2 regions of the Antiquaquibacter oligotrophicus genome follow, and region 1 is predicted to be linked to the other one. Evidence: predicted binding sites of a transcription regulator. Region 1 holds the regulator's gene; the other holds the start of a gene.

What was found. Region 1 encodes HrcA, which represses chaperone genes, less so after heat shock. Its sites were predicted from a motif close to TTNGCACTCGNNNNNNNCGAGTGCNAA; they were not measured.
Region 2: LH407_RS05085 (Hsp20/alpha crystallin family protein) is a predicted target of HrcA. The motif match lies at 1,689-1,715, and genes of this name have one in related genera.

The regions. Positions count from the first base shown of each region.
Region 1 covers NZ_CP085036.1:2,750,075-2,753,659, forward strand. The annotation lists gene LH407_RS13465 (DUF4870 domain-containing protein) at 1-34, opposite strand, end outside; gene LH407_RS13470 (DUF4870 domain-containing protein) at 92-457, opposite strand; gene hrcA (heat-inducible transcriptional repressor HrcA) at 592-1,614, shown strand; gene dnaJ (molecular chaperone DnaJ) at 1,656-2,756, shown strand; gene LH407_RS13485 (16S rRNA (uracil(1498)-N(3))-methyltransferase) at 2,758-3,486, shown strand; gene LH407_RS13490 (histidine triad nucleotide-binding protein) at 3,530-3,585, shown strand, end outside.
Region 2 covers NZ_CP085036.1:1,028,040-1,031,624, forward strand. The annotation lists gene LH407_RS05075 (FAD:protein FMN transferase) at 1-134, shown strand, start outside; gene LH407_RS05080 (FAD-dependent oxidoreductase) at 131-1,639, shown strand; gene LH407_RS05085 (Hsp20/alpha crystallin family protein) at 1,770-2,198, shown strand; gene LH407_RS05090 (YdeI/OmpD-associated family protein) at 2,311-2,883, shown strand; gene LH407_RS05095 (NADP-dependent isocitrate dehydrogenase) at 2,985-3,585, opposite strand, start outside.

The DNA.
Region 1 (3,585 bases):
TGGCGGGCGGCGGTGGAGGCGTGATGTCGGACATGCCGCCATTAAAGCAAGGTGCCCGGTGTCATCGACACCGGGCACGCCACGTGGGCGACTACTTGATGAGGCGAATCGCGAACGGGTAGCGGTAGCTTCCGCCAGCGTTGACCTTCGTGAACGCGATGATCGAGAAGATGATCGACACAACCCACGCTGCCAAGGAGATCAGCGTGCCGATGAGGATGATCGAGAGGATCGCACCCACCACGTAGGCGAAGAGGATCGTGATCTGGAAGTTGAGCGCTTCCTTGGCCTCGACGTTGGTGACCGGTCCGCGGTCCTTGAACACGAGCCAGATGATGAGAGCCGGCAGGAAGCCGAGGATGCCACCGAGGTGAGCGAAGGATGCCCACTGCTTGTCCTCGGCCGGGGTCAGCGGCGCGGCCGGGGTGGGGGCAGCGGGGGGAGGAGTCTGGGTCATGGCGGATTCGTGCCTTTCCTGAGAAGGGGGTGTGAGCACACGGTAGCGGTCTTGGCCGCGCGCGTGCAACGATCCGAGCCGGAGTCGGCGGTACAATTGGCAGTCCGAGAAGTCGAGTGCCAGGAGGCGGTGACATGGTTTCCGAACGCGGTCTCGAAGTTTTGCGTGTCATCGTGCAGGACTACGTGGCCTCGCGCGAGCCCGTCGGATCGAAGTCGATTGTCGATCGGCACTCGTTCGGCGTATCCGCAGCGACGATTCGCAACGACATGGCGCTCCTCGAGGACGAGGAACTCATTTCCGCGCCTCACACCTCGTCCGGCCGTGTGCCCACCGACAAGGGATACCGAGTCTTCGTCGATCAGCTTGCCGATGTGCGACCGCTCACAAGTGCGCAGCGGCATGCGATCGAGACCTTTCTTGGCCAGTCCGCCGATCTCGATGATGTGCTGGCGCGCACCGTGCGTCTGCTCTCGCAACTGACCAATCAGGTCGCGCTCGTGCAATATCCGTCGCTCGCGACCTCACGCATCCGGCACATTGAGATCGTTCAGTTGACGCCATCCCGCGTCATGAGTGTTCTCATCACCGACTCGGGCCGCGTCGAGCAGCGCCTGCTCGACCTTTCGGCACCGATGCCGGAGGACGACCTCGTCGGCCTTCGTTCGCGTCTCAACTCCGTGCTCGTGGGCCTTGCGCTTCCGGATGCCGCGGCCAAACTCTCTGCCCTCGCCGAGGATTACCCCGCCGACCGCCGCACTCTCGTGTCCGAGGTCACCACGAGCCTCGTCGAGCAGGTCCTCGCCAACAGGCAGGACAAGCTCGTCATGGCGGGAGCTGCGAACCTCGCTCGCACCGAGCAGGACTTCACGGGCAGCATCTACCCGGTCCTCGAGGCGATCGAGGAACAGGTCACGCTTCTTCGCCTTTTCGGCGAAATGGAGGTAGATGCGGGCGGTGTATCGGCGAGGATCGGACGCGAGAACGAGGGCTTCGGCCTCGCCGAGACGTCGGTGGTGACGAGCGGATACTCGTCATCCGGTGGCAGCATCGCTCGACTGGGGGTGCTCGGACCCACACGGATGGACTATTCCAACAACATGGCCGCCGTGCGCGCCGTCGCGAGGTATCTCTCACGCCTCCTCGACGAGGACTAAGTCTCAGACATCAGGGCAGAACTAACGAAGAACAGGACACTGTGGCAGACCACTACGAGGTGCTCGGCGTTGATCGCACTGCGAGCGCGGAGGAGATCAAGAAGGCCTACCGACGGCTCGCGCGGGAGCTTCACCCGGACGTGAACCCGAGTGCCGAGGCATCCGAACGCTTCAAGCAGGTGACGCACGCCTATGACGTGCTGAGCGATCCGCAAGAGCGGCAGCAGTATGACCTCGGACCGCAGGCAGGTTTCGGCGGTGCGGGTTTTGGTGGCTTCGGCGACATCTTCGAGACCTTCTTCGGTGCGAGCCAGCGCTCGACTGGTCCTCGTTCCCGTCGTGAACGGGGCCAGGACGGTCTCGTGCGCGTCGAGGTGGACCTCGACGAGGTCATTTTCGGCACAACTCGCGATCTGGAGATCAACACCGCGATTCTCTGCTCCACGTGCGACGGTAGTTGTTGTGCCCCGGGTACCTCACCCGTGCGCTGCGACATCTGTGGCGGCAGTGGTCAGATCCAGCGCACGATGCGCAGTCTTCTCGGCAACGTTGTGACGTCGAACCCGTGTGGCACGTGCCGCGGCTACGGCACGATCATCCCTGAGCCCTGCCCGACGTGTGCAGGCCAGGGCCGCGTGCGTGCGGCCCGCTCGATCCCCGTGGACATTCCTGCTGGCGTCGATACCGGCCTCCGTCTGCACATGCCCGGCCAGGGCGAGGTCGGACCGGCGGGTGGCCCGGCCGGCGATCTTTATCTCGAGATCAAGGTTCGCCACCACGACACGTTCAGCCGTCAGGGCGACGACCTTCTCGCAACGATCGAGGTGCAGATGACGGATGCGATCCTCGGTGCCAGCACGACTCTCAAGGGTCTCGACGGCGACATCGAGGTGGACATCCGGCCCGGCACCCAGAGCGCGGACATCATCACGGTGAAGGACCGCGGCGTGACGAGCCTGCGCGGTGGTGGGCGCGGCGACCTCAAGATCGGTGTTCAGGTTGTGACCCCGACCAAGCTAAGCGGCAAGGAGCAGGATCTGATCCGGCAGTTCGCCACGTCTCGCAAGCAGGCTGCACCCGGTTTCGCGCATTTCCAGCAGGGGCTTTTCGCCAAGTTGCGGGATCGGTTCCTCGGGCTCTGACGTGGCTCACTTTTATCTGGACGAGCAGCTGGAGCGGGCATCCGTCGGCGATCGTGTGACGTTGTCCGGTGCTGAGGCCCGGCACGCGGTGACCGTCAGCCGTATCGCCGTGGGTGAGACGGTCACGATCGGCAACGGTTCCGGGCTCGTTGTGTCGGGTCCCGCCGTTGTCGCGGACCACACCGACCTCACCATCGAGGTGGTCGACGCGGTCCAGCACGATGCTCGCTCCCCGCTGCTGTTCCTCGTGCAGGCTCTCGCGAAGGGCGATCGAGATGAGCTCGCCGTGCAGGCGGCAACCGAGCTGGGTGCCGACGGGGTTGTTCCCTGGCAGGCTGCGCGCAGCATTTCCCGGTGGGAGGGCGCAAAGGTGGCGAAGGGTCGCGATCGATGGACGGCGATCGTCCGTGAAGCCGTCAAACAGTCGATTCGCCCATGGATGCCCGACGTCCTCGACCTCGTGACGACGAAGCAGCTCGCGGCTCTCGCCGGCGGTGCCCGCATGCTCCTGCTCGACCCCGAGGGCGAGCATCCGCTGTCCACGCTCGAGCTCGACGATCGCGACGTGCTCGTTGTCGTGGGACCGGAGGGCGGGATCGCTCCCCAGGAACGTGATCTCCTGGTTGCTGCTGGCGCGCAAACCGTCCGTCTCGGCCGGGAAGTGTTGCGTACGTCAACGGCGGGACCGGCAGCTCTCGCCGTGTTGAATGCGCGGCTCGGTCGTTGGTGAACCTCCCCCGGGTGCGCCGACAGGGCGCGCGTAAGCTTGCCGTATGAGCGAAACACCGTCGATCTTCACGCGGATCATCGATCGCGAGATTCCCGCTGA
Region 2 (3,585 bases), 1.2 Mb from region 1:
ACGGCCTTGCGACCGCCCTGTTCTTCACTGAGCCGGAATACCTCACGCGCGACTTCGACTTTCAGTACGTGGTGGTCGACTCCACCGGGCGGGTAACGTACTCGCCAGACCTGACCGGGGAGATCTTCACATGAAGCAGTGGCTCGATCGCAGGCTCGGCGCGGTGCCGATGTACAAGCTCGTACTGTTCACGCTCGCGGCCATCACCATCACCGCTCTTGTGCTCTCGCTCTTCGGGCAGCTCACCTATCAGCCGCTCCCGATCCTCGCCTCCGCACTCGTGGCGGTCGGTTCGGCGGCCATCACCGGATGGCTCGCCTCCCTCATCGTGCGCCGGCCGTGGCATCCGGAGTCCTCGTGCATCACGGGTGTGCTCATCGCCCTCATCATCGTGCCGACCCTGGACCCGCTCGGGCTGCTCGGTATCGCGGTTGCGAGCACTATCGCCACCGTGTCGAAGTACGTGCTCGCATTCCGCGGAAGGCATATTCTCAACCCGGCCGCTCTCGGCGCGTGGATCATCGGGCTTGCAGGGCTCGGATTCCCGGCGTGGTGGACGGGAACCCCGTTCCTCCAGCCGGTCGTCATCGTCGGTGCGCTGCTCGTGCTGTACCGGCTTCGACGGCTCGATATGGCTCTCGTTTTTGTGGTCGTCGCGTCGGTCATCCGCATTTCGCTCGGTGTCACGCAGGGCAACGACCTCGCCTCCGTGCTGTCGTTCACCTTCCTCTCGTCGCCCATGTTCTTTTTCGTCGGGTTCATGCTCAGCGAGCCGCTCACCACACCGCCGAGGCGCTGGCAGCAGTGGCTGGTCGCCGGGATCGCGGGTGTGCTGTTCTCGGTGCCCTTCAGCATCGGGCCGATCTACTCCGACCCGCTGCTGGCGCTCCTCGTCGCGAACCTCATCGCGTTCGTTTTCGGTCAGCGCCGCGCCATCCGCATGACCTACCTCGGCAAGACGGCCGTCAACGACCGGACGTGGGAGTTGAGCTTCCAGCCGAAACATCCGGTGCACTTTGTGCCCGGCCAATACATGGAGCTGACGATCCCGCACCGCAAGACCGACTTCCGCGGGAGCCGCCGATACTTCAGCATCGCCTCCGCTCCCGACTCCGAAGCACCGATCACGTTCGCGATCACGGTTCCCTCGTCGTCGTCGAGTTTCAAGAAGGCCCTGCTCGAACTCGAACCCGGGGAAACCGTCCACGGCACGGGTGTGCACGGAGACTTCGTTTTGCCCGCGGATGTCTCGCAGCCGCTGTTGCTCGTCGCCGGCGGGATCGGCATTACCCCCTTCGCGTCACAACTCGGGTACGCGACGGACCGTGGCGAGAAGCGCGACGTCGTGGTCGTGTACGCGACGAGCACGACCGGCCCGCTCCCGTATCGTGAGCTTCTCGAGCGCACGGGAGCACGCGTGGTGCTCTTCGCACCCGAGGCACCTAGCCCCCTGCCCGCCGGTTGGGTGCACGCTGGCACGGGACGTGTGGATGCGGATGCCCTCGCCTCCGCGGTACCGGATGCCGTCCACCGCCGAACCTTCGTGTCGGGCCCACCCGGCCTCGTGAACGAGCTGCGCCGCACCCTCCGCAAGCGCGGGGTTCGTCACATCCATACCGACTACTTCAGCGGTTACTGATCTCCGCTTCTTCCCCATACAGTCACGCCGTTCGCCGGATGCGAACACGCTGGCACTCGGGCGTGCAGAGTGCTAATTTCGTCTTACTTGAGTCAAGGCGACTCAAGTTCTAGACGAAGGACAGATCATCATGGCAGTACTCTTCGACCCGTTCCGTGAGCTCGAGCGCGGCGCGACCCGACAGGGTCTCCGCCGGATGCCGATCGACCTCTATCGCGACGGCGATCACTACGTTCTCACCGCCGACCTCCCTGGTGTCGACCCGGGATCCGTCGATGTCGACGTCGACGGTCAGCTGCTCACCATCCGCGCCGAGCGGACCACACGCAGCCAGGGAGACGTGAAGTGGCTCACGCGTGAGCGCCAGGGCGGCGCCTACCTGCGTCAGCTGACGCTCGGTCAGGGAATCGACACCGCATCGATCTCCGCGAACTACGAGAACGGCGTGCTGAGCGTCGTCATCCCGGTGAGCGAGCAGGCGAAGCCGCGCAAGGTCGCAGTCTCGACCGGCACCCCCGCCGCGGAGACCGCCGAGGCCGCTGAGGTCACCGCGAGCTAGCGGCTCCCGCATCCCCGAGGTGCCCACTTCGGTTGGTTGTTTCACAAAAACACCCACCGAAGTGGGCACCTCACGTTAAGGGAGGGTCGGGTGTGGGACGTACCATCGCCCTATGGCGTCGTTTGAGGAGAAGGTCATCGTCTACGTCTCGACGACGGCCGAGTGGGAACGGTACCTCATCGACCACGGCACGGACGACGGTGTGCGCCTGAAGCTGCGCAAAAAACTGTCCTCCGCGCCCGGCATCACCTGGGACGAGGCCCTCGAGGTCGCACTGTGCCACGGCTGGATCGACGGCCAATCCAAGCGCCTCGACGACGACTACATGCTGCAGGCATTCACCCCGCGCCGGCGCAACAGCCCCTGGTCGCAACGCAACGTGGGCATCGTGGAGCGCCTCATCGCCGAGGGTCGGATGCGCGACGGCGGGCACGCCGAGATCGAGCGAGCCAAGGCCGACGGGCGGTGGGATGCCGCGTACCGGGTGAAGGACGCGGAGGTGCCCGCCGACCTGCAGGCGGCCATCGACGCCAACCCCGAGGCATCCGCGTTCTTCGCAACACTCACGAAGCAGAACCGCTGGGCGATGATCTTCCGTCTAAGTCAGCTCAAGCGCGCAGAAACCCGCGAACGAAACATCACCAAATACGTGGAGATGCTCGCCCGCGGGGAAAAGCTCTACTAAAGGTCACGGACACTCCCCACCAAAAACCCGCAGCACCACGCGACCACGGGGGCCTGGTTTCGAGACGGCGCTTTGCGCCTCCTCAACCAGCGGGAGGGTGCCTACGCCAGGCGCGCCGCGAGTGCCTTGTCGAGCGTGTCGAGGAACTCCTCGGTCGTCTCCCACTTCTGGTCCGGCCCAACGAGCAGCGCGAGGTCCTTCGTCATGTGGCCCTCTTCGACGGCCGTGATGACGACGTTCTCGAGCGTCTCGGAGAAGGCGGCGAGCTCGGGGTTGTTGTCCAGCTTGGCGCGGTGGGCAAGCCCACGGGTCCACGCGAAGATCGAGGCGATCGGGTTGGTCGACGTGGGCTTGCCCGCCTGGTGCTGGCGGTAGTGACGCGTGACCGTGCCGTGGGCTGCCTCGGCCTCGACGACCTTGCCGTCGGGCGTTGCGAGCACGGAGGTCATGAGGCCGAGCGATCCGAAGCCCTGGGCCACGGTGTCGGACTGCACGTCGCCGTCGTAGTTCTTGCACGCCCAGACGTAGCCGCCCTCCCACTTCATGGCGGAGGCCACCATGTCGTCGATGAGGCGGTGCTCGTAGGTGAGGCCGGCGGCGTCGAACTTCTCCTTGAACTCGGTGTCGAAGATCTCCTGGAAGATGTCCTTGAAGCGTCCGTCGTAGGCCTTGAGGATGGTGTTCTTGGTGGAGAGGTACACC